One region of the Paraburkholderia dipogonis genome, then DNA from elsewhere that is predicted to be linked to it. Evidence: riboswitches for the same ligand, from Rfam matches in the RefSeq annotation. Region 1 holds a riboswitch; each other region holds the start of a gene.
The links. A riboswitch is a leader RNA that binds a small molecule or an ion and turns the genes downstream of it on or off. The one in region 1 is predicted to bind cobalamin.
Positions count from the first base shown of each region.

Region 2: it holds a riboswitch for cobalamin, as region 1 does, so the genes downstream of both, cobW (cobalamin biosynthesis protein CobW) here and cobG (precorrin-3B synthase) in region 1, are expected to answer to the same signal.
Region 3: it holds a riboswitch for cobalamin, as region 1 does, so the genes downstream of both, ACFSNN_RS16115 (TonB-dependent receptor domain-containing protein) here and cobG (precorrin-3B synthase) in region 1, are expected to answer to the same signal.

Region 1 is NZ_JBHUFR010000030.1:310,097-319,984, reverse strand. It holds gene ACFSNN_RS33805 (hypothetical protein) at 1-62, shown strand, start outside; gene ACFSNN_RS33800 (hypothetical protein) at 135-746, shown strand; gene cobJ (precorrin-3B C(17)-methyltransferase) at 762-2,465, opposite strand; gene ACFSNN_RS33790 (precorrin-2 C(20)-methyltransferase) at 2,462-3,193, opposite strand; gene ACFSNN_RS33785 (precorrin-8X methylmutase) at 3,194-3,820, opposite strand; gene cobG (precorrin-3B synthase) at 3,813-5,546, opposite strand; cobalamin riboswitch at 5,631-5,809, opposite strand; gene cbiE (precorrin-6y C5,15-methyltransferase (decarboxylating) subunit CbiE) at 5,894-7,111, shown strand; gene ACFSNN_RS33770 (cobalt-precorrin-5B (C(1))-methyltransferase) at 7,170-8,267, shown strand; gene ACFSNN_RS33765 (cobalt-precorrin-6A reductase) at 8,270-8,992, shown strand; gene cobM (precorrin-4 C(11)-methyltransferase) at 9,055-9,780, shown strand; gene metE (5-methyltetrahydropteroyltriglutamate--homocysteine S-methyltransferase) at 9,875-9,888, opposite strand, start outside.
Region 2 is NZ_JBHUFR010000022.1:304,066-313,953, reverse strand. It holds gene cobN (cobaltochelatase subunit CobN) at 1-3,293, opposite strand, end outside; gene cobW (cobalamin biosynthesis protein CobW) at 3,300-4,391, opposite strand; cobalamin riboswitch at 4,582-4,898, opposite strand; cobalamin riboswitch at 4,966-5,216, shown strand; gene cobA (uroporphyrinogen-III C-methyltransferase) at 5,456-6,244, shown strand; gene ACFSNN_RS28520 (cobalamin biosynthesis protein) at 6,241-6,714, shown strand; gene cobO (cob(I)yrinic acid a,c-diamide adenosyltransferase) at 6,711-7,313, shown strand; gene ACFSNN_RS28510 (cobyrinate a,c-diamide synthase) at 7,317-8,615, shown strand; gene bluB (5,6-dimethylbenzimidazole synthase) at 8,599-9,258, shown strand; gene ACFSNN_RS28500 (DUF4136 domain-containing protein) at 9,271-9,888, opposite strand, start outside.
Region 3 is NZ_JBHUFR010000011.1:140,526-150,413, reverse strand. It holds gene ACFSNN_RS16145 (cobalamin-binding protein) at 14-916, shown strand; gene cobC (alpha-ribazole phosphatase) at 946-1,536, opposite strand; gene ACFSNN_RS16135 (adenosylcobinamide-GDP ribazoletransferase) at 1,521-2,297, opposite strand; gene cobT (nicotinate-nucleotide--dimethylbenzimidazole phosphoribosyltransferase) at 2,340-3,401, opposite strand; gene ACFSNN_RS16125 (ABC transporter ATP-binding protein) at 3,448-4,290, opposite strand; gene ACFSNN_RS16120 (FecCD family ABC transporter permease) at 4,290-5,342, opposite strand; gene ACFSNN_RS16115 (TonB-dependent receptor domain-containing protein) at 5,373-7,256, opposite strand; cobalamin riboswitch at 7,348-7,604, opposite strand; gene ACFSNN_RS16110 (ATPase) at 7,813-8,169, shown strand; gene ACFSNN_RS16105 (cell division protein ZapA) at 8,166-8,480, shown strand; RNA gene ssrS (6S RNA) at 8,614-8,795, shown strand; gene ACFSNN_RS16095 (EVE domain-containing protein) at 8,904-9,362, shown strand; gene ACFSNN_RS16090 (SIMPL domain-containing protein) at 9,536-9,888, shown strand, end outside.

The DNA of each region.
Region 1 (9,888 bases):
TTGCGATACGCCGGTTTGTGCGGAAAGAAAATAATGGTCGGCGTGCGTCGGCGGATTCATAGTCACATCGCGCATAGATCCAATCTTTTTAATTATTGGTCAGGCATGCGAGCCTACGGAACCGTCGACGTGAAATGAACAAGCGATTCGCAATCAATCTTTCGATTTACATCGCCTTAATTTTGATCTCGGCGGTGGAAGGGTGGCGATCAACCTATCTTGTTGACTTCGTTCTCATCGAGACGCCGGACAGTGTGGAAGCTTTTATCCTGTTCTGGTTGCGCCACACCGGCGCTGAATATCTCGCAGATCCTGTCGATATCGAAGTGCTCGCGTTGCTGCTCTACTGGCTGATCGCTACGTTGCTGTTTGCGTGGGGACTGGCGGGACTTAAAAGGTGGGGGTCTCGCTATTTCATCGCAAGGAAAAACGGCGAAGCGATTCCCAGACTGCCTTTATTTGTCATGCTTGTCATGTCTTTACTTGCGTTCGTCGTCAGTTGCGATCTTGGCTGGTATCTTTCGCTCTTGTTCGGCAGGTACACCGTCGACATTCCCCTTCCTGTGAAGGCGCTTATCAAAGCCTATCAGTCAGTCACGGGGCAGGGCGGTGGTGCAGATGCCGACGACTATCTGGCGTATTTCGCCGTCAACCTGTATTGGGCGATGGCAACGCTATGCGTCGGTGTGCTTCTTATTTCTTGCTGTCTCGCGATGCGCCGGTTCATCCACTGGAAAACATCATAACCACCGACTGCCCACTCACTCATACCACCGCGGCGTATAAACCCACTCCCCACCTCCGGCCGCATCACCAAATCGCCGCGTCATGGACGACCCCACGATCACCATCGTGCGCATATCCACATCGGACGACCGCAGTTCACCTAGCGTGAACGTGCGCAGCGTGCCGCCGGGTCGGCCAATATCGCGGCCCAGCACCACCTGAGTCTGCGCCGCGCGATACTCCCGCACGATATTCAGCGCCTTATCCAGTTGCCACGGCCGAGCGCGCGAGATCGGGTTATAGAACGCCATCACCAGATCCGCTTCGGCGGCATGCCGCAAACGCTTTTCGATGATCGCCCAGGGCTTCAGATTATCGGACAGCGACAGCATGCAGAAGTCGTGACCTAACGGCGCGCCCGCCTGCGCCGCCGTCGCCATCGCCGCAGACACACCCGGCAAGATCGTCAGTTCGACCGCAGCCCAGTCCGCGTTATCCGACGACTCCAGCGCCTCGAGCACCGCCGCCGCCATCGCGAACACTCCCGGATCGCCCGACGACACCATCGCCACGGAGCGTCCCTCGCTCGCCAGTTCGAACGCATGCCGCGCGCGTTGCATTTCCTCGCGGTTGTCGGTGCCGTGCACGCGCTGGTCGGCGCGCAACGGGCCGGCCATTTTCACGTAAGTGTCGTAGCCGAGAATATCGGTGGCGCCGTCGAGCGCCGTGCGAGCGGCCGGCACCATCAGATCGGCGCTGCCAGGGCCGAGGCCGATCACGGTCAGGCGGCCGCGCGCGCGGCCGATCGTATCGGGATCGATGGCGAGCGACGCCAGCGCGAGCGCGACGCCTGCGGACGCGTCGTTGTGCAGCGTCTCGTACGGGATGCGCAGCGCCGCATGCAGCAGATTGCCCGGTGGCACGCCAACTTGGGGACCTGCTAATGCGAAACGCAGCGGCACCTTCAGGTCCGCCGCGGCCTCGGCAAGCGCCGGGTCGGCCATGCGTTCAGACGGGGCCAGCAATGCCGCGAGCGACAGCGGCGCGAGCCCGTGCGAATCCAGCGCTTCGCGCACACGCGTCACGATCTCGCCTTCTACTGCCGTCACCGCGGCAACCACACTGCGTGGGTGAATCACCAGCTCATCGTCGCGCCCGTCCCATGCCCGCGGCGTGACGCGGATCGCGAGACGCGCCGAGTCGGAGCGAGGCAGTTGCGCGTCATCGAGCCAGGGCGCTTCGCCTTCGATGCGCGTACTCTCGCCGGCCAGCAGATCCGACACGAAGCGCTTGCCTTGACCGATATCGGCGAGCATGTAGCCTTCGGGCGGATTCAGCACGCAGGTGCCGAAACGCAATTCGCCGCTCGTCGTGATGGCCGGCGGCACGGCCAGCAGTGCGGCAATCTCGCGCGCCATCAGGTTGACGCCGGCAAGACCGCCGAGCAGCGGCACGACCGCGCTGCCGTCCTCGGCGACAGCCAGCACCGGCGGCTCGACGCCCTTGTTCGACAACGACGGAGCCAGACAGCGAATCAGGATGCCCGCCGCGCACAACGCGACGATCGGCGTGCCACGCGCATACAGTTCCCGCAGATGCGCGCCGAGTTCGCCGTACGACACGTCCGCCTCGACGCGTCCCCGCAACGCATGCACCTGGCTGTCCGCGTACAGCGCCTGAATGCGCCGCGCCGTCGCCAATGCGCCCGCGCCGAGAATCACGATCGCGGGTGCGCTCATCCTTGCCATTTTTCCCCCGGCACCACCAGCAGCGAAAAATACGGCGACGCCATCGGATCGACTTCGGCGAGCGGCACGATGCGCTGGTTGCCCATCGTCGCGCGTTCGACGTAGAGCGCGCGGTCCGCGAGACCGAGTTCGCCGAGCACGCGCCGCACCTTGTCGAAGTTGCGGCCGAGTTTCATCACGACGGCGGCGTCGGCATCGGCGAGACGGCGGCGCAATTCGTCTTCGGGCAACACGCCGGAGAGCACCGACAAGCTTTGATTGCGATACACCAGCGGCGCGCCGAGCACGGCGGCGCCGCCGAGCATCGAGCACACACCCGGCACCACTTCGCTTTCGTAGCGCGCCGCGAGCCGGTCGTGCAGATACATGTACGAACCGTAGAAGAACGGATCGCCCTCGCAGATCACGGCGACGTCGCTGCCCGCGTCGAGGTGCGCGGCGACGACTTGCGCGGCGGTGTCGTAGAAGTCGGCGATGATCGCTTCATACGAAAGCGGCGGTTCGAGCGCTTCGGTGGTGACGGGATACACGAGCGGCAGATGCTGCTGGGCATCGTGCAAATGCGCTTCTATGATGCTGAACGCGTTGCCTTTCTTGCCCTTGGCGACGAAGTACGCAACCACCGGCGACGCCTTCAACAAGCGCAGCGCCTTCAGCGTGATGAGTTCCGGGTCGCCGGGGCCGACGCCGAGTCCAAACAAACGTCCTTGCGCCGCCATTTATTCGACCTCCGTGGCGAGCGCGTTCACGGCGGCCGCCGCCATCGCGCTGCCGCCGCGCCGGCCGTGCACCACTACGTAAGGCACGCCGCGGCTGTCGTCCGCGAGCATGGCTTTCGATTCGGCCGCGCCGACAAAACCCACGGGAAAGCCGAGAATCAAAGCGGGTTTGGGCGCGCCGGCGTCGAGCATATCGAGCAGATGAAAGAGCGCGGTCGGCGCATTGCCGATCACCACGACGCTGCCCGCCAGATGCGGCCGCCACAATTCGAGCGCCGCCGCGGAGCGGGTATTGCCGAGTTCGCGGGCAAGCGACGGCACGTCCGGATGCGTAAGCGTGCAGATGACCTCGTTGTGCGCCGGCAGCCGCGCGCGCGTGATGCCTTGCGCGACCATGCCGGCATCGCACAGGATCGGCGCGCCTTGCGCGAGCGCCGCGCGGCCCGCCGCGCCCGCGCCCGCGGAAAATTGCAGATCGTCGATCACATCGACCATGCCGCACGCGTGGATCACCCGCACCGCGAGTTTTTCAAGGTCGGCGGGAATGCGCGACAAGTCGGCCTCCGCACGGATCGTCGCGAAGGATTGGCGATAGATCTCCTGACCGTCGCGAATGTAATCAAGCATCGGTGTCACTCCGGACCTGGCGTTCGAGCATGTCGGCGGCCTGGTCGATCGTCAGTTGGTGCGCGACGCACTGGCCGAAGCCGGGCCGGCCGTCGCGTCGATAAAAGTCATAGAGGCCGGGCGCCGCGGCCAGCAGCGTGTACGGCGCGCAATGCGCGGCGGCGCACGAGCGCGAGCAGCCGCTCAGATGCACGTCGACACCGGCAGGCAGGCGAGCCGCGAGGCGCAACGCGTCGGTCTTGGTGTCGGCGAGGCCCTTCGCGCAGCCGCTCGATCCGGCGCATGCGATCAGGTGCGTGATCGCTCGTGCGGGATCGCTGGCGAGACCGAGGGCGTTCAGGCCGGACAACACGGTGGCGACGGCGGGTGTGGCGATGTCGGGCAGTAGCACGCTTTGCCAGGGCGTCAGGTGAAGCGTGGCGTTGCCGTGCTGTTGAGACAGCGTGGCGAGCTCATGCAGCGTGTCGGCGTCGAGGCGGCCCAGCGGCGGTTGGCCGCCGACATGCCAGGTTCCGGGCACGCGTTGGGCGTGGGCGCCGAGGCGGAGGTTGGCGTCGGCTGGTGTAGCGCGATGCCAGTTGGCGAGCTTCGCGTTTTGCGTCAGCGGGAAGTCGAGGTATCGCTGGGCGTGGTGCAGGATTGCTTCGGCGGAATGCGCGGTTAGCAGCTGGCGCATGCGTGTGGCGTCGGCGGCGGCGAGGTCGAGGAATGTGAGGAGCAGCGCGTGTACTAGTGCCGGCACTTGTGACGGCAGGATCGCGGCTAGTGCGCCTGTGTTGTTCACGCCCGGTTTTTCAGACGCCGTGCTTTGGCTTTGCGTAAGCGCGCCGGCATAGGCGCTCACAGGCGGAAAACCCGCGAACCCGAACACGAACCGCACGCCGTCCGCCTCTTGCGATGCCGCCAGCCACACATCGTGCGGATGATCCACTCGCGCGAGTTCCTCGCCGCCGTCCAGCAGCAGCGCGAATTTTGGTGACAGCGCCGCGAATCGCGTTTCGCTTTGCAGCATCGTGAGTAGTTCGGCGCACAGCGGGCGTGTGTCGAATAGCGCGGAGGGATCGCGCCCGGCTGCGGGGCTGATCATGACGTTGCGGACGTCGTCGGCTGCGGCGGAGGGTGTGTGGGCCGTATCCGCCTGCTGCGCTGTTGCGTCCGGGGCGTTTGAGGCCCACTCATTCATTGCCTTCGCGGCTCCGGCACCTTTGGCGCGCTCCGCCTTTGCGTTCGCGGTTTCGGCGTGTGTGGTGCTCTCTGCCTTTATGTTCGCCGCTCCGGCTCCGGCACCTGTACCGCTCCGCGTGTCCGCCTCCGCGTTCGCGGCGCTGGCAGCTATTGCATCTACAACGCTGGCAGCCCCCGCATCCGCAGCGTTCTCCGCACCCGTCGCGTTCACATGGCTCGCCACGCCATTCACCGGCATCGGCCCAAGACCCGCATCGATCAACTCAGCAATCAACGCCGCCTCTTCACCGCGCTTCACCCCGCGCACCTGCAAATTCGCGCGATTAGTCAACTCGATTACCCCGCTCGCGTGCCGCGCGCTAGCGTCAGCGATCGCCAGCGCCTGCGCCGCGCTCAATTCGCCGCCGGGCAGTTTGATCCGGCAAATCCCGCCGTCGCGCGCGGCGACGATGCGCAGCAGCCCCGGACACGCCGAAGGCCGCGGCGTGGCGGCCGCGTAGGATAAAACGGAGGAAGGCGAAGCTTGCTTCAAGACGGACACCGGGTTGAGCGTCGCGCGACGGCCCGAGCATGCCGTGAGGCGGGCATGGCTGCGGCATCGGTACACCCCGCCCGATGTTGGCTGGCACGAACAGTCTTGCCGGCAGGTCTCCTGGCTGGCAGGTCATGGTCCGCCGCGGCCTTCCCGGTCGAACCAGTGGCGTGGAGCGCAGGCGGACTCGCTGCATACAGTTGCGGGGGCAGCCACAGCGACACTGTGTTCCCTCTTCGGCCCCGAAGGGCACCGGCGGCTGTATTATGCCTTTTTTCGAACAGCACAACGAGGCTGGACGCTTTGACCGGCGTGGCACAGCGCATTATTTGAAGACACAGAATGAGGATGGATGCATGCCCGCGTGGCTGACGGTGGTGGGCATAGGCGACGACGGCTTTGCCGGTCTGGGGAGGCCCGCGCGGCGCGCTTTGCTGGAAGCGTCGGTGGTGTACGGCGGCGAACGTCATCTGGCGATGCTGCCCGCGCGGCTCGCCGCGCGCCGTGCCGCCTGGCCGCGTCCGTTCGATCTCGCGCCCTTGCTGGCCGAGCGCGGCGCCGCCGTGTGCGTGCTGGCGAGCGGCGACCCGATGCTGTTCGGCGTCGGCGCGACGCTCGCGCGGCAATTGCCGGCGGGCGAACTGCGGGTGCTGCCGGCGCCGTCGTCGCTGTCGCTGGCGGCCGCGCGGCTCGGCTGGCCGTTGCAGGATGTCGCGACGGTGTCGCTGGTGGGGCGGCCGTTGCCCACGCTGAACGCGCATTTGCACGACGGCGCGCGCGTGTTCGTGCTGAGCGCGGACGGGCGCACCCCCGCGGCGCTTGCCGGGCTGCTGAACGCGCGCGGTTTCGGGGCGACCCGCATGAGCGTGCTGGAGCACCTGGGCGGCGAACTGGAGCGGCGCATCGACGGCCGCGCGGATCAGTGGTCCGCGGGCGAAGTGGCCGCGCTGAACCTGATCGCGCTCGATTGCCGCGCCACCGAAGGCGCGCCGCGTCTGCCGCTGACCTGCGGTTTGCCCGACGATGCGTTTCGTCACGACGGCCAGTTGACCAAGCGCGACGTGCGCGCGATCACACTCGCGCGCCTCGCGCCGACGCCAGGCGAATTGCTGTGGGATGTAGGCGCGGGCAGCGGCTCGATCGGCATCGAATGGATGCGCGCGCATGCCAGCTGTCGCGCAATCGCGATTGAAGGGCACGCGGAGCGGCAACGCTTTATCGAACACAATCGCGACGCGTTGGGCGTGCCTGCGCTGCAACTCGTGGCGGGGCGCGCGCCTGAAGCGCTGCAGGGGCTGCCGGTGCCGGATGCAGTGTTCATCGGCGGCGGGGTGACGGTGCCGGGCGTGCTGGAGGCCTGCTGGGCGAGTCTGCACGAGGGCGGGCGGCTGGTCGCTAACGCGGTTACGTTGCAAGGCGAGGCGGTCTTGGCGGCATGGCGCGAGCGGCATGGCGGGACATTGACACGGATCGCTTTGGCGGACGCGCAACCGCTTGGCGGTTTCGATACATGGCGGCAGGCGTTGCCGATCACGCTGCTGGAGATGACGAAGCAGGCCGGCGGCGGAGCGTAAGCATGCACGGAACCCATGCCATGATTAACGCGAACGTTGCGAGCGCTGCGAGTTCCTGATGCGCGAAGAAACCCCCGAACAGCCCGCGCCGCTGCGTAGCGGCTACACGACCGGCAGTTGCGCCACCGCGACGTCGCTGGCGGCGGCGCGTCTGTTGCTCGCGGGTGTCGTCAGCGAAGTGGCGGAGATCGTGTTGCCGAAAGGCCAGCATGTGCCGATGCCGCTGGTGTTCTGCCGCCTGCTCGGGAATGGCGACGAAGGCGCGGAAGCCGGCACGGTCAAGGACGCCGGCGACGACCCCGACGTTACGCACGGGGCGATCGTCTTCGCCCGCGTGCGCCTCGTCGCCGAACCGGGCGTGATGTTTCGCGCGGGGCCGGGTGTCGGCACGGTGACGCGCGCGGGGCTGACGCTGCCGGTCGGCGAGCCTGCGATCAATCCGGTGCCGCGCCGGATGATGACCGAGCATCTGGCCGAACTCGCGGCGGAGCACGCGTACGGCGGCGGCTTCGAAGTGACGATCGGCGTGGAAGGCGGCGAAGCGCTCGCGCTGAAAACGATGAACCCGCGGCTCGGCATTCTCGGCGGCCTGTCGATCCTCGGCACCACCGGCATCGTGCGGCCGTTTTCGTGCTCGGCGTATATCGCGTCGATTCATCAGGGCATCGACGTCGCGCGCGCGAACGGCTACACGCATCTCGCCGCCTGCACCGGCAACGCGAGCGAGGACGCCATGCGCGCGCACTACGGCCTGCCGGATATCGCGCTGATCGAAATGGGCGACTTCGTCGGCGCGGTGCTCAAGCATATGAAGCGCGCGCCGGTCGAGCGCCTGAGCGTATGCGGCGGTTTCGGCAAGCTCAGCAAGCTGGCGGCGGGTCATCTCGACCTGCATAGCCGCAATTCGAGCATCGACCTCGAGCGGCTCGCGCAATGGGCCGCCGAACAGGGCGCCGACGACGCGCTTCAGGAGGCGATCCGCGCGGCCAACACGAGTCAACAGGCGGTCGCGTTGGCCCACGCGCAGCGGGTGCCGCTCGGCGATATCGTCTGCCGGCATGCATTGGCGGTGGCGCGCGAGATCGTGCCGCCGCGGGTCAAGGTCGAAATGTTCGCGATCGACCGGCGGGGCTTGCTGATCGGAGCCGCGCAATGAAAATGAAGCGGATTCTGCTGCTCGGCGGCACCGGCGACGCGCTACGGATCGCGAGGCAACTCGGCCCTAAGCACGTGTATAGTCTCGCCGGCCTCGGCAAGGTGCCGGAGGGTCTGGTGTGCACGGTGCGCGTCGGCGGCTTTGGCGGCAGTGAAGGTATGGCGCGCTACATCGTCGATGAAGGTATCGATCTCGTGATCGACGCGACGCATCCTTATGCCGCGCAAATCAGCGCGAACGCGGCGCAGGCGAGCCGCGCCGCACGCGTGCCGTATTGGGCACTGCATCGCCCGGCGTGGCAGCCGCAAGCCGGCGACGATTGGCGCATGGTCGGCGGCTGGAACGAACTCACCGATGCGCTGGCGCCGTTCAGAAAGCCGCTCTTCACGCTAGGCCGCGAACCGCTCGCGCATCTCGACGAGATCCCGCCGCATCAGTTCTGGGTCGTACGTTGTCTTGAGGCGCACGCAGACTCGGCACGCGCGCGGATACTCGCGGCGCGCGGTCCATTCACGCTTGAAGGCGAACGTGCGCTCTTCGCTTTGCAAGCCTTCGACGTAGTGGTCAGCAAAAATAGCGGTGGCCACGCGACTGAAGCGAAGCTCGAAGTCGCGCGTGAACGCGGTGTGCCGGTCGTGATGCTGCGCCGTCCCGAGTTGCCGGCGGCCGGGAGGGAATTCGAGAACGTGGCCGACCTGCTCGACGCGCTGCAAGTCGCCGATTGAGCCTGCGCCCGAACGAATCGCTCATGCATGCTGAGCCGCCTCAACGAATCATGGAGTAGTGAATGACGGTGTTTTTTATCGGCGCGGGTCCGGGCGATCCCGAACTGATCACGGTGAAAGGGCAGCGCCTCGTGCGCAGTTCTCCGGTGATCCTGTACGCGGGTTCGCTCGTGCCGGCTGCCGTGCTCGAAGGTCACGCGGCGCAGCAGGTCGTCAATACCGCCGAACTCGACCTCGATCAGATCGTCGCGTTGCTGGCGGCCGCGCACGACAAAGGCCTGGACGTGGCGCGCGTGCATTCCGGCGATCCGTCGTTGTACGGCGCGATCGGTGAACAGATCCGCAGACTGCGCGAGCTGAAGATTCCCTATGAGATCGTGCCGGGCGTCACCGCCACGGCGGCATGCGCGGCGGCGCTGGGTTGCGAACTGACGTTGCCGGATATTTCGCAGACGCTGATTCTCACGCGCTTCGCCACCAAAACCAGCATGCCCGAAGGCGAACAGCTCGCCGACCTCGCCCGGCATCGCGCGACGATGGCGATTCACCTTGGCGTGCGGCACCTTGCGCGCATCGTCGATGAATTGCGGCCGCATTACGGCGGAGCATGTCCTATCGCGGTGATCTATCGCGCTAGCTGGCCGGACGAGGAGAAGATCACCGGCACGCTCGACGATATTGTCGGCAAGGTGCAATCGACATCCATCGAGCGGACCGCGTTGATTCTGGTCGGCCAGGTGCTGGCCGCGGAAGGCTTCGCGGACTCGACGCTGTATGCGAAAGACTGAACGGCGCGTATGAAAAAGCTCATCCGCGCACCCAGACACAGTGCGCGGATGAGCGATCAACCCCAGATCAACATCAGACCAACGGCCGGTCCTCTCACGCCGTCACTT
Region 2 (9,888 bases), on a different contig from region 1:
TGGTTCTGCAGCACCACGTCCATTGCGGCGAGACGCGCGCCGAACGCGTGGCGCGCTTCTTCGCCCGCGCTCTTTTGCGTGTACGCGTAGCCGCCCCACGCCTGAAATGCGTTCGCGAGATCGGCGTCGGTCTGCCACTGCTGCGAGTCGATCATGTCCTGCAGGCCCGCGCCGTAGGCGCCGGGCCGCGCGCTGAACACGCGCCAGCCGGCGCGCTTGCGCGCTTCGGCGGCGCCCATGCCGCGCGCGATCAGCGCATCGCGTTCGCGCAGCACGCGAGCGCGAATCGGATTCAGGTCCTCGGGTTCGTCGAGTTCGGCGACGGCCTGCACGGCGGCGTCGAATAAATGCATGACATTGGCGAAGGCATCGCGGAAGAATCCGGACACCCGCAAGGTGACGTCGATTCGCGGCCGGTCGAATGCCTCGATCGGCATGATTTCAAAATCGGTCACGCGGTGGCTGCCCGGCGCCCACTTCGGCCGCACGCCGAGCAATGCGAGCGCCTGGGCGATATCGTCGCCGCCCGTGCGCATGGTCGCGGTGCCCCAAACGGACAGACCGATGGCGCGCGGATAGTCGCCTTTCTCCTGCAAATGCCGTTCGATCAACTGCTGGGCGGATTTCAAACCGAGCGACCAGGCGGCTTGCGTGGGCACCGCGCGCGTGTCGACCGAATAGAAGTTGCGGCCGGTGGGCAGCACGTCGGGCCGGCCACGCGACGGCGAACCGCTCGGCCCCGGCGGCACGAAACGGCCTTCGAGGCCGCGCTTTAGCTGAAGCATTTCCTGCGGGCCGCAGGCGTCGAGCCGCGGCAGCACGTCGTTACGCAGGCGTACGATCACTTGCTCCGCTTGCGGCAAGCTCACCGCGAGCGGCAACGCCGTTGCTGACGCGTCCTTTCGATCGCCGCACACGCCACGCAATAACTCAGCCGCCAGCAATTCCAGCCGTTCACGCGTATCGCCGCAGTGCCGCCATGGCGCATCGCTCACGCATTGCAGCACCTCGGGACGCGGACCGTCCCACACCGCCGACCAATCCACCGACAACGGATCGAACAGATGATCCATCTGCAGATCACGCGCCAGCGCATCGATCAAACCGGCCTTGCCGCCTTGCCCGTCGCCGACTGGAAAACGTCCCAGCGCCAGCAACGTATCGCGCCGCTGCACGCCATCAGGCGATTGCCCGAACGTATGCAAGCCATCGCGAATCTGCGCTTCCTTCAACTCGCACAGCCACGCGTCGACGCGCGTGAGCAGCGCGTCTTCATCGTCCTGCCCGTTCGGCGCCGCGAGACTCAATTCCTCATGCAGTTTATGTTCGACGATGGTCGCCAGAATCGTGCGCCGCAATAGCTTCGAGCGGCGCGGGTCGACCATCAGCGCTTCATAGTATTCGTCGACCTGCCGCTCCAGATCCTGCAAAGGTCCGTAACTTTCGGCACGCGTGAGCGGCGGCATCAAATGATCGATGATGACAGCCTGCGCGCGGCGCTTGGCCTGGCTGCCCTCGCCCGGATCGTTGACGATGAACGGATACAGATGCGGCATCGGCCCGAGAATCAGATCGGGCCAGCACGTATCGCTCAACGCGACGCTCTTGCCGGGCAGCCATTCCAGATTGCCGTGCTTGCCGACATGCACGATTGCGTCGATGCCGAACTGGTGACGCAACCAGAAATAGAACGCCAGATACGCATGCGGCGGCACGAGTTCGGCGTCGTGATAGCTCGCGTAATCGCCCTGCTCGCGCGAGCGCGACGGTTGAATGCCGACGAACACCTGTCCGCAACGCCAGCCCGCGATCATGAAGCGGCCGCGCCGCAGCGTCGGGTCCTGGTCTGGCGCGCCCCAACGCGCGTTCAGCGCGTTGCGTGCTTCAAGAGGTAAGGCGTTGAAATACAGCAGATAGTCGTCGAGCGCGAGGCTTTGCAGCGCGGGACGCAGATCGCGCACGACCGGATCGTTGGTCACGCCTTCGGTGAGCTTTTTCAGCAGCGCGTCGCCGTCCGTGGGCAAATCCGCGAGACGGTAGCCTTCGTCGCGCAGCATCGACAGAATACCGACCACCGAGGCCGGCGTATCGAGCCCCACACCGTTGCCGATGCGCCCTTCGCTCATCGGATAGTTGGCGAGGATCAGCGCGAGTTTCTTGTCCGCGTTATCGAGTGAACGCAGACGGCACCAGCGCCGGCTCAATTCGGCGAGAAAACCTACCCGCCCGGCGTCCGGCTGATAACGCACCACGTCGACCTGTGTGTGCGGACAACGGTACGCGAGTCCCTTAAAGCTGATCGCACGCGTGATGATGCGGCCGTCCACTTCCGGCAGCGCGATATGCATGGCGATATCGCGCGAATTGAGACCCTGATTGTCCTTGACCCAATCCTCGCGATTGCCGCCGCTCAGGATCACCTGGAACACCGGCGCGTCGCCGGCGAGCGCCAGCGGCTCGGGGTCGTCGATCGCGGACGCTGCGAACGCGGTCGTATTCAGCACCAGCGCCACCTCGTGCTGCGCGCACAGCGATTGCACGACGTCGCGGCTCATCGCATCTTTCAGCGAGGTAATCGCGATCGGCAGCGGATTCAGACCTTGCGATTCGAGCGCGTCGATCAGCGCATCGAACACCGCCGTGTTGGCGGCCTGCAGATGCGCCTTGTAAAACAGGACCGCCGCGACCGGCGCTCCCTGTTTCCAGCGCGACTGCCAGTCGGCCACGGTCGGCGTATCGCGCTCGGGATGGTAGAGCGTGGCGGCGGGCAACGCGCGCGGCGGCGCGGGTTCGCGCCCCCAGCCGAAGGCGCGCTGCGCAATACAGCGCAGAAACGCCTCGGCATTTTGCGGGCCGCCTTCACGCAGATAGCGCCACAGTTGATGACACAGATCCGCACTCGCGGTGCTGCGCGCGAGCAGGTTCGGATCTTCCTGCAGATCGCCGGAGAACATGGCGAGCGTCTGCTGCTTGCGCTCGGCGAGCGCCACCACCTGCTCGATGCCGTAAGGCCAATACGCTTCGCCGCCAAGGTGATCGACCACCACCACGCGCGCATGCTGCAAGACGTCTTCGAGATAAAAATCCACCGACGCCGGTTGCCGCAAATACGTGACGTTCGCGAGCCGCACGCTTGGAAAGCCTTCACCCAGGCGCGGAAAAACGCTCGCCAGCAGTGACAGCGTGGTGTCGGCGGAACTGAGCACCACGATATCCGCGGGCTGCTGATCGATCCGGATCACGCCTTGCGTGTCGTCGACAAAACCGCCCGGCGTGGTGCGCAGCAGATGCATATGCGCTTACGCCTGTTGCGTTGCGGCGCTCGACGGCACGCCCAGCGCCGCGTCGAACGCACGCTGCAACGCGGGCTGATCGAGGTCTTCGCCGATCAGCACGAAGCGGCTCGGGCCGCTTTCGCCGGCCTGCCAGCGTCGATCGAAATAGCTGTCGAAGCGGCGCCCAACGCCTTGAATCACCAGACGCATCGCGGCGCCCGGCAGCGCCGCAAAACCTTTGACGCGATAGATCGTGTTGGTTTCGACCAGTTGCTGCAACGCGGCGATCACCGCCTCGCGCGACGACGCGTTCGCCTGCACGACCACGGAGTCGAATTCGTCGTGATGGTGGTCGGCGTCGTCGGCCGAACCGTGGTGATCGTGGCGCAAGTGGATCGTGTCTTCCGACGCCGCTTCGAGGCCCAGCAACGTATGCAGATCGAGCTGGCCCATGTGTGCGCGAACGATTTTCACCTGCGGCGGAATCTCTTCGCGAATCGCAACTTCAACCGCGCTTTGCTGCGCGCCGTCGAGCAGATCCGTTTTGTTCAGAATCACCAGATCGGCCGCCGACAACTGGTCTTCGAACAATTCGTGCAACGGCGACTCGTGATCGAGATTCGGATCGGCCTTGCGCTGCGCATCCACGGCGACAGGGTTGTCCGCGAACTGACCGCTTGCCGCGGCCGGGCCGTCGACTACGGTGACCACGGCATCCACGGTGAAGCTGTTCTTGATTTGCGGCCAGTTGAACGCCTGCACCAGCGGCTTCGGTAACGCGAGGCCCGAGGTCTCGATCAGCACGTGATCGATCTGATCGCGGCGCTCCACGAGCTTTTCCATTACCGGGAAAAACTCTTCCTGCACGGTGCAGCACAGGCAGCCGTTCGCCAGTTCATACAATTGGCCTTCGGTCTCGACGCCGTTTTCGTCGCAACCGATGCCGCAACCCTTGAGGATTTCCCCGTCGATACCGAGCTCGCCGAATTCGTTGACGATCACGGCGATGCGCTTGCCGCCCGCATGCTGAAGAATGTGCCGCAGCAGCGTGGTCTTGCCGCTGCCGAGAAAGCCCGTGACGATGGTGACGGGGATCTTGCGCATTTGAGTTTGCATCGTGAGGTCCATCCGTAGGAGTTGCACGTGCACGCCGGCGTGTTTTTCAGCTCATGCCGAGGCAAACGGAGCACACGCCCGGTCAGCCACGACAGTATCAAAACACGGGGACGAACGACGGCGTTGCCGCGACAACAGAAAACAGAAAGCGGGAATGAGGTCATGAACGCAGCGCCGCATCCCCGCGGCGTTCGTCCTTCGTTATCTGGCCGGTATCCGGGCTGGCGAAAGCGCCGCTTCCCCTTCCCGGGCGAGTGATTTCTCGCCCAGTGGTGATATGCCGACGCGGCCTTGCGCGTGGACATCGAAGCCGGCTCCGCGGTGCTGGTCGACTGCGTTGAACCCTGCATTCAACACTGCATTTAACGCTGCAGTCAGCACCACTATTCGCTTACCGTTGCGGGGGCAGCACAGGTTGGCCCGATCCATGGCAGGCGGGCACCCTGTTTCCCGTTTAACTGCATGCGCACGAGCGCGCACACGAGCACCAAAGTGCGTGCGAGTGTAGGCCCGCAGCCCGGTGCCGTCAAGGAAACACAAGCCGCAAGCGCTTATCGGACGGGGCGCCATGTGCTATCGTATGCGCGCGTTTGGTGCCCGCACATGCATTCGCGTGTGCAGTTAAACGGGAAACAGGCAGCGCGCCATGCGCTCAACCTGTGCTGTCCCCGCAACGGTAAGCGACCTGCGGCGCGATGTTGAATCGACTTGCGCCGCGCATGCGTTTTTTTAAGCCACTGTCCGGCAATTTCCAGCGAATGCGGACGGGAAGGCAAAGCGCGTGAGGCCGCCAGCCCGGATACCGGCCAGACGCGGAGGCGGCGAACCTCAGTGCAACATCGCGCCGCCGGCCGCCGGAATCCGCGAGGGACGGATGTGAAGGCGCTGAAGCACGACGCAGTGTGTCCGTGTCGGCGAGTTTCGTGTGAAATTCGCGACGAACCACGCAATGCGCCGTGCCTGAATCCGTAGCACTGCATGACCCCAACGTCCGCCGTCTGGCTACCCTTCGCGTTTTATTCTTTCCCGCTTGTCACGACATGGCGCCCGCCATGCACGCCGCGATGACCCGCGCCTGGCTGATCGGCGCCGGCCCCGGCGACGTCGAACTGATGACCATCAAGGCCACCCGTGCATTGGCGCAAGCCGATGTCGTGCTGGTCGACGATCTGGTGAATCCCGAGGTGCTGCAGTTCGCCCGCGCCGACGCGCTGGTCGTCTACGTAGGCAAACGCGGCGGCCATCCGTCCACACCGCAGGAAGGCATCGTCGCGCAGATGCTTGAACATGTGCGGGCCGGGCGTAGCGTCGCGCGTTTGAAAGGCGGCGACCCGTTCGTATTCGGCCGTGGCGGCGAAGAACAGCAGGCGCTGCATGCGGCGGGTATCGAGGTGGAAGTCATCAACGGCATCACGGCGGGGATCGCGGCGCCCGCAGCGATCGGGATTCCGGTCACGCATCGCGATCACGCGCAGGGCGTGGTGTTCGTCACCGGGCACGGCGCGGGCAGCGGCGAGCCGGACTGGGCCGCGCTCGTGGCCACGCGCATGACACTCGTGATCTATATGGGCATGCGGCGACTCAACGATATCGTCGGCGCGCTGCTCGCGGCCGGCATGAGCGCCGACACGCCGTGCGCGGCGATCGAATCGGCCACGCGTCCCGAACAACGCCATGCGCTCGCGCGGCTCGGTGAATTTGCCGACACCGTTGCGCGTGCCGGGCTCGGGTCGCCGGCGATCGTGGTGATCGGCGGGGTGGCGTCGCTCGCGTTGGCGCGAGAGGTGGCGCATGAGGCGGCGCATGTGGAACGCGGGGCGACACCGCGCACGGACGGAACGGATCCGCGATGAAAACGCTGAGCGTCGGCATCGGTTGCCGCTTGCACAGCCCGGCTGAGCAGATCGAAGCCGCTGTGCGCGCCGCGCTCGGCGCACTTTCGTTCGACGAAATCCGTACCGTCGCCTCGCTCGATACCAAAGCCCGCGAAGCGGGCCTGCTCGAATTCTGCACGCGGCATGCGCTGCCGCTGAGATTCTTCAGCCTTGAACAGATCGCGGCGATGCCCGTGGCAGCGCCTTCGGCGGCAGCGCGCGAGCACCTCGGCGTGGACGGCGTCTGCGAGCCGTGCGCGCTGCTTGGCGCGCGGGCTGACGCCGGGGGCGGGCTCGGTGAATCTGTCATAGGCAATGCACCTCGCGCCACACTCCTCGTGCGCAAAACCGTTTATGCGGGCGTGACCGTGGCGATCGCCTCAACCACCGCTCACGCCGCTCACGCCGAGCACTCAGACAACGACACACAGAACCAGGACCTGCCATGAAGACCGATCCCGAATCGCATCAACGTATGACCGAGCGCCGCCGCGAGGGCCACGAGAAAAAACAGGCCAACGCCACTGTCGAAAAAGGCCTGCTGATCGTCAACACCGGCACGGGCAAAGGCAAAACCACCGCTGCGTTCGGCATGGCCGTACGCGTGCTCGGCCACGGCATGCGTCTTGGCGTCGTGCAGTTCATCAAGGGCGCGTTGCACACTTCTGAGCGCGACTTTCTCGGCGCGATCGCCAACTGCGATTTCGTCACGATGGGCGACGGCTACACCTGGAACACGCAGAACCGCGACGCCGACATCGCGACCGCGCGCAAAGGCTGGGACGAAGCGCGCCGCATGATCGAAAGCGGCGAGTACCAGATGGTGATCCTCGACGAGCTGAACACGGTGCTCAAATACGAATACCTGCCGCTCGACGAAGTCCTGTCGGTAATCAACGCGCGCGCGCCGATGCTCCATGTGGTGGTGACCGGCCGTCATGCGCCGGACGCATTGATCGAGGCCGCCGACCTCGTCACCGAAATGCGCATCGTCAAGCATCCGTATCGCGAGCAAGGCGTGAAAGCGCAGCGCGGCGTGGAGTTCTGAGCGATGGCCGCGTGTCCCGCCCTGTTCATCAGCGCGCCCGCGTCGGGTCAAGGCAAGACCACGATCACCGCGGGTCTCGCGCGCTACCATCGGCGGCTGGGGCGACGCGTGCGCGTCTTCAAGACCGGACCGGACTTTCTCGACCCGATGATTCTGTCGCGCGCGAGCGGCGCGCCGGTCCTCTCGCTCGATCTATGGATGGTGGGCGAAGCCGCCTGCCGCACGCTGCTTGCGCAAGCGGCCGCCGAGGCCGACCTGATCCTGATCGAAGGCGTGATGGGTCTGTTCGACGGCACGCCGAGCAGCGCCGATCTCGCCACCGCGTTCGGCGTGCCGGTGCTCGCGGTGATTTCGGCGAAGGCGATGGCGCAGACCTTCGGCGCGGTCGCTTTCGGTCTCGCGCAGTTCCGGCCGCAGGTGCCGTTTTACGGCGTGCTGGCCAATCGCGTCGGTTCCGCGCGGCATGCGCAGATGCTCGAAGAAGCGTTGCCGCCGGATTTGCGCTGGTGCGGACACATCGCCGTCAGCGATGAAATCACGCTGCCCGATCGCCACCTCGGCTTGCATCAGGCGGACGAAATCGACGACCTCGACGCGCGCCTCGAGCACGCCGCCGACACGTTAGGCCGCACCGCGCTCGCCGAATTGCCACCGCCTATCGAGTTCGGCGCGCCCACGCCCGAGGTCCTGCCGCGCCTGCTGGACGGCAAGACGATCGCCGTTGCGCGCGACGCCGCGTTTTCCTTCATCTATCCGGCCAACCTCGCGCTCCTGGAAGCACTCGGCGCCCAAGTCGCCTTCTTCTCGCCGCTCGCGGACGAAGCACTGCCCGAACACGCCGACGCTGCGTATCTTCCTGGCGGTTACCCGGAACTGCATGCCGCAGCGCTTGCGAACAACACCCGCAGCGCCGCGAGCATTCACGCGCACGCGGCCGCCGGCAAACCGCTCGTCGCCGAATGCGGCGGCATGCTCTACCTGCTCGACCAGCTCACCGACACGCATAGCGTGACCACACCGATGCTCGGCCTGCTGCCCGGCCACGCGACGATGCAAACGCGCTTCACCGCGCTCGGCATGCAACGGATCGACAGCCTGCACGGGCCGATGACCGGCCACACGTTTCACTATTCGAAGCTGAACACTTCGCTCACGCCGCTGCGCTCGGCCACAAGGCCGCAGGGCGACGCACCCGGCGAGGCCATTTATCGCGCCGGCTCGATCGTGGCGACTTACATGCACGCTTATTGGCCCTCCAACCCGGCCTTCACGGCCGCCCTGTTCCATGGCGAAGCCTTTTAACGATTCCGAGCGCGACGCCGTCTACCGCGCGATTTACGAACGCCGCGACATGCGCCATTTCGTGCGCGATCCGGTCGATCCGGCCGTGTTGCAGCGCCTGCTCGACGCCGCACATCACGCGCCGAGCGTCGGCTTCATGCAGCCGTGGCGGATCGCGCGGATCACCGATCCCGCGCTGCGCACGGCCCTGCACGACGCGGTGGAAAACGAACGGCTCGCCACCGCCGACGCGCTCGGCAAACGCCGCGAAGAGTTCATGAAGCTGAAAGTGGAAGGCATGCTGGATTGCGGCGAACTGCTGGTGATGGCGCTGATGGACGGCCGCGAGCGTCACATCTTCGGCCGCCGCACCTTGCCGGAGATGGACCTCGCGTCGGTGGCCTGCGCGATCCAGAACATGTGGCTCGCCGCGCGCGCCGAAGGTCTCGGCATGGGCTGGGTATCGCTATTCGACGTCGACGCGGTTCGCCAACTGCTGCGCATGCCCGAGGGCGCGCGTCCGGTGGCGATTCTGTGTCTCGGCCACGTCGACCGGTTTTATAGCGAGCCGATGCTGGAAACCGAACGCTGGGCGAGCCGTGTGCCGCTCGCCGATTGCGTGTTCGAAAACCGCTGGCCCGAAGACAACGATGCGCCGGATTGAACTCGACGCGCGTTACGGCTGAAGCGGCTTCACCGACGTCACCGTCGGCACGCCGCCAGTTTCGTCGGCGTGCAGTTTCACGCGCCAATCCGGCGGTGCATCGAAGGGAAATCTGGCGAGCGCGCTTTTGACGAGCGTCGGCATGGCGTGCAGTGGGTCCGCGTCGCGATCGCTGCTCACCGCGCTGACTTTGTAGACTTCGTGTCCGCTCGCGCGTTCGAAAAACCGCAGCGTCAGCGCATGCTGGTACACGGGACCGCCGAACAGCGAGAATGGCGCGGCGGGCCCGCGTCGGCAGTCGCCTGACGTGCAGCCGTTTTCATTGACGACGATCGTCGCCGGCCGCGTGTCGTAGGCGATTGACAGCAGGTAACGCACGCTTTCCGGCGTCGCCGCGACAAAGCCCTGCTTCGCCAACTCGTTCACCAACACGCTCTCGAATTGCGGATGATCCGCGCCGGCTTCCTGCGACGGCATGCGCGCGATCGTGTAAGTCCGCTCGCCTTGCAGCGCGGCGGCCGCGTTGACGGCGTCGGCGGTATGCACATCGGCGCTCAGGCCCGCGCAACCGGTGAGACTCGCCGCGGCCAGCGCGGCACAGATCAGGATCGCTTTCACCATCTTCTCGCT
Region 3 (9,888 bases), on a different contig from region 1:
GCAGCCTCGCCCGATGAACCGACTCGCCCTCGCCTTCGCACTCTTCATCACCGCGCATCACGCTCACGCCGCCATCTCCGTGACCGACGACACCGGCGCAACCGTCACGTTGCCCGCGCCAGCGCAACGCGTGATCAGCCTCGCGCCGCACGTCACCGAATTGCTGTATGCCGCGGGCGGCGGCGCAAAAGTGGTCGGCGCCGTGTCGTACAGCGACTATCCGCCCGGAGCGAAACAGTTGCCGCGCGTCGGCGATAACAAGGCGCTCGATCTCGAGCGCATCGTTGCGCTCAAACCCGATCTGATCGTGGTGTGGCGGCATGGCAATGCGCAGCGTCAGCTCGATCGCCTGCGCGAGATGCACATTCCGTTGTTCTTCAGCGAGCCGCATCATCTCGACGACGTCGCCGTGTCGCTGACGAAGCTCGGACAATTGCTCGGCACGTCATCGACCGCCGATGCGGCGGCGGCCGCCTATCGTCAGGACATCGCGAAGCTGCGCAACCAGTATGCGAGCCGGCCGCCCGTCAGCGTGTTCTATCAGGTGTGGGATCAACCGTTGATGACGCTCAACGGCGAACACATGGTCAGCGACGTGATCGCTCTATGCGGTGGCCGCAACGTGTTCGCCAAACTCGAGCCGCTGGTGCCGACGGTTTCGACCGAAGCGGTGCTCGCCGCGAATCCGGAAGCGATCGTCACCGCAGCGCCGGGCGCGACCAAACCGGACACCACCTTGCCGCAACTCAGCGCATGGCGCGCATGGCCGAGCCTGACCGCCGTCACAAACAATAATCTCTTTGCTATCGACGGCGATCTGATCAACCGCCCGGCGCCACGCATCGCGCAAGGCGCGAAGCAAATGTGCGAGGCCCTCGAAGTAGCGCGCTCACGCAGAAAGCCTGGCGCGCAGTAAATCAAGCAAGATGAACTACACGCCACGCCTCACGCATTCCATCGCACCAACACCCACTGCTGCGTTTCATCGTTTCGGCGCAACCAGACGATCCCGGTCGTATCGAGCGACCATCGCAAACAGCGCTCCAGCGGCACGTCCAGCACGATCGACGCAATCGCCCGCATCACGCCCGCGTGCGTGACCACATAAGCCGGCGACAACTCGCGCGTGAGCGCGAATGCATCGAGCCATGCACGCACCCGCGCGACGAACTGCGCGACGCTTTCGCCGCCATGCGCCCGCGCATGTTCGAAGTTGGCCGCCCAGTCGTCGAGCAATTCGCGATCGATGGCGTCCCAGCGCTGCGCTTCCCAATTGCCGAAGTTCATTTCCATCAACCGGTCGTCGTGACTGACGACGCTGCCGAAGTCGTTCGCCAACTCGGCGGCGAGCGCCGAGCAGCGCTTCAACGGACTCGACATCAGCACGCGTGGCGCGGGCACCTGCAAGGTCGCGAGTTTCAGGGCGAGCGCCGTCGACGACACTTCGGCATCTTCGGCGAGCGCCACGTCGCTGTGGCCGTAACACACGCCCGCATCGACCGCGACCGCGGGATGGCGAATCAGGACGATATCCATGCGAGCCCCACCAGGTAGATGCTCAATTCAAAAACTTGCTGCGCGAAGCCGAGGCAGTCGCCGGTATAGCCGCCAATGCGTCTGACAAAATATCGGCCCATTGCCGCACGAAGTACGACCAGAATCACAAGCACTGAACCCGCGAAGCGCCAGTCCGGCGTGGCGAGCCCGTTCGGCCACAGCAACCACGGCAAACCGAACATCGCGGCGCATAGGAATGCTCCCACACTCAGGCGCTGCGCAACCGGTTTGGCCTTACCTTCGGCACGCACGTAGTCGAGCGTGGCCAGGTAGCTGATCGCACAGGTACGGCTCGCCGCGTGTGCGGCAATCATCAGACTTGCGGCGCGCATCGGCGGCAATGCGGCGAGCGTTTGCCACTTCAATACAAGCGCGATGACGAGCGCGATGGCGCCGAAAGCACCGATGCGTGAGTCATGCATGATTCGCAATACGTCTTCGCGCGTATAGGCGCCACCGAACGCATCGACGCAATCGGCGAGACCGTCTTCGTGAAACGCGCCGGTCACGAGCAGCGACGCGGCCATCGACAACAGCACCGCCACGCCCGCCGGGAATACGCGCAGCGCGGCGAGATAGACGAGCGCGCTCAATCCGCCGATCAATACGCCAATGAGCGGAAAATAACGCGCCGCCGCGTTCAGATAATGCGGCTCATAGCCGACCCAGCGCGGCACGGGCACACGCGTGAAATAGCCGAGCGCAGTGAAGAAGTACCGCAATTCAGCGAGCGGATTCATGAGTGTGCGAGGCGTGCGTTTCTGTCTGAAGGATCGAGCGAATCACGCATCGCGATTCGCCACGCCGGCCGATTCGAAGCTCGCCATTTCGTTGATGAACGCCGTTGCCGCGCGCAACAGCGGCACCGCGAGCGCCGCGCCGGTGCCTTCGCCGAGACGCATGTCGAGCGACAGCAATGGCAGCGCGCCGAAATGATCGAGCATGCGCCGATGCCCCGCTTCGTTCGACGCATGCGCGAACACGCAGTACTCGCGCAGGCTCGGCGCGAAGGCGTCGGCAATCAGCAAGGCCGAGGTGCCGATGAAGCCGTCGACCAGAATCGTCATGCGCGCCTCGGCGGCCGCGAGATACGCGCCCGCCATCATCGCGATCTCGAAGCCGCCGAAGGTGGCGAGCACGTCGAGCGGATCGCCGGACACGGGGTGACGCGCGAGCGCCGACGCCAGCACGTTGCGCTTCTTCGCGAGCCCCGCGTTGTCGAGGCCCGTGCCGCGGCCGACGCATTCGTCGATCGGCACGCCGCACAAGCGGCTCATCAGACACGCGGCCGCCGAGGTGTTCGCAATGCCCATCTCGCCGAAGCCGATCACATTGGTGCCGAGCGCCGCGTGATGCCGCACGCGCGCCGCGCCCGCCCGCATCGCGGCGATTGCCTGGTCGCGGCTCATGGCCGGTTCGCGCGCGAAGTTGCGCGTGCCGGCCGCAATCGGAATGTCGATAAGACCCGCGGTGGATGGCAAGGGTGTCGCAATGCCCGCGTTGACGACTTCGAGCTCGATGCCCGAGACGCGGCTCAACGCATTGATCGCCGCGCCGCCCGCGAGAAAGTTGGCGACCATCTGCGCGGTCACCGCTTGCGGATAAGGGCTCACGCCCTCCTCGGCGACGCCGTGGTCGCCGGCGAACACGATCATCGCCGGGCGCGTCACGGTGGGATGCGTGGTGCACTGAATCAGGCCCATCTGACGCGCGAGCGTTTCGAGCCGGCCGAGACTGCCGGGCGGCTTCGTCTTGGTATCGATGATGTGCTGCAGTTCGTCACGCAGCGTTTGATCGAGCGGTTCGACTTCGGGCAATCCGGGCAAGCGTGGCAATGAAGTCATGAGCGTGTCTGAAAGAGGATGTTGAAATCAAGCTGGAATGAAGCGATCAGCTTGCCGGTGTGTCGTGGCCGGCAGGTGATTCATGACGCGCGCGCGGCGCGGGAATCAGCGCCTCGTGTTCGCCGTCGCGAATCAGCAGCAACGGATAGCCGAATGCGCGGCTCGCGAGCGTGGGCGTCAACACGTCGTGCACCGGTCCGGCATACGCGCCGCCCGCGCCGTCGAGCAGCAGCGCATGGGTCGCGAAACGGCGCGCGAGGTTCAGGTCGTGGCACGAAAACATGACTGTACGCCGAGGCGCGCGCGCCCACGCGGCCAGCGCCTCGAGGCAGTCGATCTGATGATGCAGATCGAGATGCGACAACGGTTCGTCGAGCAGCAGCAACGGCGCGTCCTGACACAGCACCGCCGCCAGCGCCACGCGTTGCCGCTCGCCGCCGGAGAGCGACAGCACATCGCGCGCGGCGAATGCGGCGAGTCCCAGCAGATCCAGCGCCGCGTGCGCCGCTTCGCGATCGGCTTCGCGCTCCCAGCCCCAGCCGGTGAGATGCGGGAAGCGGTTCAGCATCACGATATCGAGCACGCTCGCGCTGAATGCGTCGGGCGCGCTTTGCGGCATCAGCGCGCGGCGTTGTGCGAGCGGCAGCGGCGGCCAATCGGCGAGGCGCACGCCGTCGAGTTCGACACGTCCCGCAGACGGTTGCAGCAAGCCCGCGAGCGTGGTGAGCAAAGTCGTCTTGCCCGCGCCGTTCGGGCCGGCGATGCACCAGATCTCACCGGCGTAGAAGGTATGCGTGAAGGCATCGAGCAAGGTGCGTGCGCCGGCACGCAAGGTCAGACGTTGCGCGCCGAGGGTCGCCTCATGAGAAGGAGCGTGACGGGTTTGCATCATCGGCGCCTGTGCAGCAGCATCCACAGAAACACCGGCACGCCGACGATCGACGTGATCACGCCGACCGGCAACTGCGCCGGCGCGATCACGGTGCGCGCGATTAGGTCCGCGCCCATCACCGCGACGCCGCCGCCGAGCGCCGCGGCCGGCAGCAGCATGCGCTGATCGTTGCCGAACGCGAGCCGCAGCATGTGCGGCACGACCAGTCCGACGAAGCCGATGGTGCCCGCCGTCGTCACCGCGGCGGCCGCCGCGAGCGAGGCCACCAGATACACCCGCAGACGCAGCGGCATCACCGCGACGCCTAACGCCTGCGCGGCGGCGTCGCCACGCAGCAGCACGTTCAGACGCGGCGCGGCGGGCACGATCGCAATCAGCACGATGACGAGCGCGGCAAGCGCCGTCCACGGCATCGCGCCGCCGTTGAGGTCGCCGGTCAGCCAGAACAGCATGCCGCGCAAGCGGTTGTCCGGCGCGAGATTGAGCAGCAAAGTAATGAGCGCGCCCCAGCCCGCCGCGATCACCGCGCCGGTCAGCAGCAAACGCGGCGAGGTGTCCTGCGGTTCGCCGCGCCACAACTCGCGACGCGCGAGGCCTAGTACCAGCAGGATCGACACGAACGCGCCGGCGAATGCGCTCGCGTCGACGATCCACCACGCGCATCCGGCGATCATCGCGACCAGCGCGAAGCTCGCCGCGCCGCCCGATACGCCCAATACGTACGGCTCGGCCAGCGGATTACGCAACAGCACTTGCAGCAACGCGCCAGCCAACGCGAGCAACGCGCCGCAGGCGAAGCCCGCCAGCGCGCGCGGCAAACGCAGCGTGCGCACGATCTCGGCGGCCAGGTCGGACGAACCGGCAGACTGCGCATGCGACGGCACCAACGCCGCCAACACGTGCATCGGCGCGAGCGTTACGCTGCCGAGCGTGAGCGACGCCAACAGCACCGCCAGCGCGATTCCCGCGAGCGCCAGCCAGATCGCGGCCGCGCGCTTCGCGCTCATCACGCGCAGAGTGGCGGGCATCGAACTCGAAGGGCGATTCATCCGCGCGAACTCAACGAAGAGGCGCAAGCATCACTGCTGCTGCCAACCGACCGTGAGATACGCACCGCGCCGTGCCGAGTTATACGAGTAGGCCGTTTCATAGTCCTTGTCCAACAGATTCTGGATTTGCGCGGCCACGTACCATGCTTTCGTGATGTTGTAGCGCGCCGACAGATTCACCACGCCATAGCCGCCCAGCTTGCCGCTGCTGTCATTGCTCGCGCCGCTCACGATCCACTCGCCGCCTACACGCCACCCGGCGATGCTGCGGTTCACCGTCAGCGCGCCGAAGCGCCGGGCGCGCCGCACGAGGTCGGCATCGTTGTCGAGATCGACAGGATTCTGCAGCGTGACGGAAGCGCGCACGTCCGTCTTGCCGACATGGCCGCTCCACGATCCTTCGAGTCCTTGCACCTTCGCATGCCCGACGTTTTCCGCCAGATAGATGCCGGGCGTCACCTGCTCGTAGTTGATCAGATTCGAATAGCGCGTCTGGAATGCGGTCAGACGCATCACGCCGAGCGCATTCGATGCGTATTGCAGCGCGGCTTCGATCGAATGGCTGCGCTCCGGCTGGATAGACGGATTGCCGCTGAACGGATAGTACAGATCGTCGAAGCTCGGCGCGCGAAACGAATCCGAATAGCTTGCGCTCACCTTCCAATGGCCGGTGATGTCGAAGCCGTAGCCGAGATAGTAACTGTTCGCTCCGCCGAAATCGGAATACTGGTCGCGCCGCACGTTGGCCTGAATCTGGCTGCGTCCAAAGCGCCCCGTATAGCCGACGAAGCCCGAATCCACATGTCGATCCGGCGCCGCGAACGTGTCCGAGTCGAGGCTCTGGTCGAGATGCTCATAGCCGACCTGCAACTTCTGCTGCGCGGCCAGCGCGAAATCGTTCTGCCATGTGTACTGGCGATTGTCGGTATCGAAGCGGCCGTTGTACACGCCGTTGGTGTTCGACACGCTGCGGTCGTCGCCCTCGGCGACGATGAAGTGCGTGGTCCACCAGTCCGTCAGCTTGCCGTTCGCGAACGCCGAGACCTGGCGCACCTTGCTGTACAGGTTGTTCAGATCGGTGGGCAAGCCGTACGCATTGTCGTAGCTGTTGTTGCCGTTCGACTGGAAATAGCTGACGCCTGCGTCCCATCTGTCGTTGAACTTGTGGCGCAGCGAGGCCGAGATGCTCTCGTTCAGATAGCCGTTCGCATTCGGATTGGCGTTGGGCGCCTCCTTCGTGTTCAGCGACGAAAAGCCGTCGTCCTTCGAACGCGCGAGTGAAATGCTGAAGGTCGTCTTGCCGTCTTTGTCCAATGCGCCGTTCACGCCCGCCTGCTGCGTCTGCGTGCGATAGCTGCCGTAGCCGAGCGAAAAATTGAAACGCGGCGGATGGTCGCCGCCGTCTTTCGTGAACACCTGCACCACGCCGCCGATCGCGCCCGAGCCGTATAACGCCGACACGTTGCCGTTCACCACCTCGACGTGATCGATCTGGTCGAGCGGAATCTGCGCGAGTTGCGAGGCGCCCAGACTCACCGAATCGACGCGCACGCCGTCGATCAGCAGCAGCGATTGCGTCGACGACGCGCCGCGTAAAGAGAGACTGGCTGTCGAACCGGGACCACCTGTGCGCGAGATTTGCGCGCCGGGTGCGAGTTGCAGGAGGCCGGGCAAATCGGTCGCGGTGGTGTCGGCGAGATCCTGCTGATCGAACAGAGACGTCTGCGGGATCGTGTCGGCGAGTGCTTGCGGCGCGCGATCCGCGGTCACCACCACGGGCGACAGTACCGCCGAAGACGGCTCCGCAGCCGATGAATCCTGCGCGGAAGAAGATGAAGACGCAGCTTGCGCGTGCATGACGATCGGCAGGCTCGCAAAGGCGAGCAGCGCCGCGCGGGCGATGGGGGACAGCATGGGATGAAAGTCCTGTGGATAGCGTGCGCGGCCCGCTTCCCCGCAGGCCGATGCGTAACGAGGCGCCCGCGTATTTAACATTTTCGCGCGTGACGTGCCCCTCCCTCTGGCCGGTATCCGGGCTGGCGACACATCGATCCCGCCTTCCCACGCGAGACGCGCAGTGGCACACTCGCGAGTTGAACTTCCAACACGCGATCAGAATCGACTTGCATGACGAATGCGGTCGCTTACCGTTGCGGGGGCAGCGCAGGTTGGCGCGTTCGGTTGAATCGCGCGCCCTGCTTCCCGTTTAACTGCGTGCGCCGTTGAAAAGCGCACGCGGGCACCAGAGTGCGGGCAGTTTAGGAGCGGCCTCGGAGTCCGTCAAGAATGGTGAAACCGTGGGCCATGCGTTCTGTTAAGTGCAGGCCATTGTCCGACGCGTGAGTACTTTTTCATCATATGGTCGATAAAAAGCCTGCACAAAGCGATGTTGTTACGTCTCGAAACGAGACAATTGTCGGAACCTGCGACATTCCGCGCTAAAATGCGATGTCTTTAGAGGACGCAGCAGATGCTCACCGAACTCGAAACACTTTCACAAAATATCGGCAAGCTGATCGCGATCAGCCAGCGCCACAATGAAGCGCGACTCGCGCTCGAAGAGCAACTCGCGCAATCTCGCGCCGATGCCGAAGCCACGCGCACGGAACTTGCAATGCTGCGCGAGGAACGTAACGCGCTGCAGGCGGAACGCGACGCGCTGTCGGCCAAGATCGACGACGCACAAGTGCGCCTGAACGCGATCCTCGAGAAGCTGCCGCGTGCCCGCGCGCACAGTGAGCCGGACAACCAGCTCGATCTGCTCGAGCCCGCTCAGCAAGTAGCCGAAGCCGAGAGCGACGTGACCCGCCACGGAGAAAATGCATGACCACCAAGCAGATCGAAGTATCGATTCTCGGCGTGCCCTATCGCCTCGCCTGCTCGCCGGAAACGGAAGCGGCGCTGCTCGAAGCGGTCGCACGCGTCGACGCCGAAATGTCGAAGATCCGCAATAACAGCAACGTGCGCGGCACGGATCGCATTGCTGTCATGGCTGCGCTGTCGCTGGCATCGGAACTGCTTCGCTTGCAATCGAGCGTGAGACACGGAGAAGCATTTCCCGCTGAGGAAATCCGGCGTACAATGCATCAAATGAACGAACAACTAGGTACTGTGATTGAGCAGTACAGTATGCAATAAGCTTCATGTGTTATCGTGCTGCCGGTCCTGAGATCGGCGGCGGATTCAAACGGAATGTGTGAGCACAAGGTGTGCAAGATTCAGCAAACGTTTGAGTTCAATCTGTAGTTCGTTTTTCAGCTTCATCGGTTTAGCTTCCCTGCCTGGTTCGCCAAGGTCATATATTCCTTGAACCAATGCCATGTGCACGGTTGCGGAAATTTGTAGCACGGGTGTGCGCGTCACTCTGTCTGATGTACCCGAAGTGTTGCTAACTGCGACCAATTCTGAACCCCCGGTTCAGGATGCCGGCCTAGCGGCTAAGGCGGGGACCTTATTTAGAACGGCATCGGACTTCGGTTCGGTGCCGTTTTTCTTTGGGCGCTGTGTTTTTGTTCGCCGATTTCTTCCGCATCTTCAACCCCTTAACGTTCAATTCGATTCATGCGCTACTGGCTAATGAAGTCCGAACCGGACGAAGCAAGCATCGACCATCTCGCCAATGCACCGCATCGCACGTTGCCGTGGACCGGCGTGCGCAACTATCAGGCGCGCAACTTCATGCGCGACATGATGCAGGTCGGCGACGGTGTGCTGTTCTATCACTCGAGTTGTCCGGAGCCCGGCATCGCGGGTATCGCGGAGGTATCGTCCACTGCGTATCCGGATCCCACGCAGTTCGACAAGAAGAGCCCCTACTACGACGCGAAGTCGTCGCGGGAAACACCGCGCTGGGTGCTTGTCGACGTGGTGTTCAAGAAGAAGATCCCGCTGATTCCGCTTGCCGCGTTACGCGAGCATGACGAACTTGCTGACATGCGCGTGCTCGCCAGGGGCAACCGCCTGTCGATCACCCCGGTGACCGAAGCCGAATGGCGTTTCATCACCAGGCGGCTCGCTTGATCGTGCTCCCCAGATGGATGCGCGGCGCGGATCCATGCACACGCAAACGTTAAAGCGACATCAAACCGGGGAACCAAGCTCAGGTTACAGGCGCCTAACGTTCTCGCAAACGCCATGCCACGGCGTGGCGGTTGCCCAATCGTGCACAACCTGTTCAAGCAAGGAGTCCAACAATGACGAAAAACACCGCACGTGCACTCGCTTTCGCTCTCGTCTGCGCCGCGCCCGCCGCGCTCGCACTCACGCCGGCCATGGCACGCGCGCAAAGCACCGGCCAATATCAGCCGGCTGGCGTGTTGTCGCTGAACGCGCAGGCCAGCGCGGAAGTGCCGCAAGACGTCGTCGATATCACGCTGTTCTACGAGCAGGAAGCGAGCGATCCGTCGGCGCTCACGTCAACGCTGAACCAGCGCGCCGATTCGGCGCTGCAGAAGGCCAAGGGTGTGAACGGCGTGACCGCGCGCACGGGCTCGTTCTCGATCTATCCGTCCACCGATCGTGACGGGCGCATTTCCGCATGGCGCGG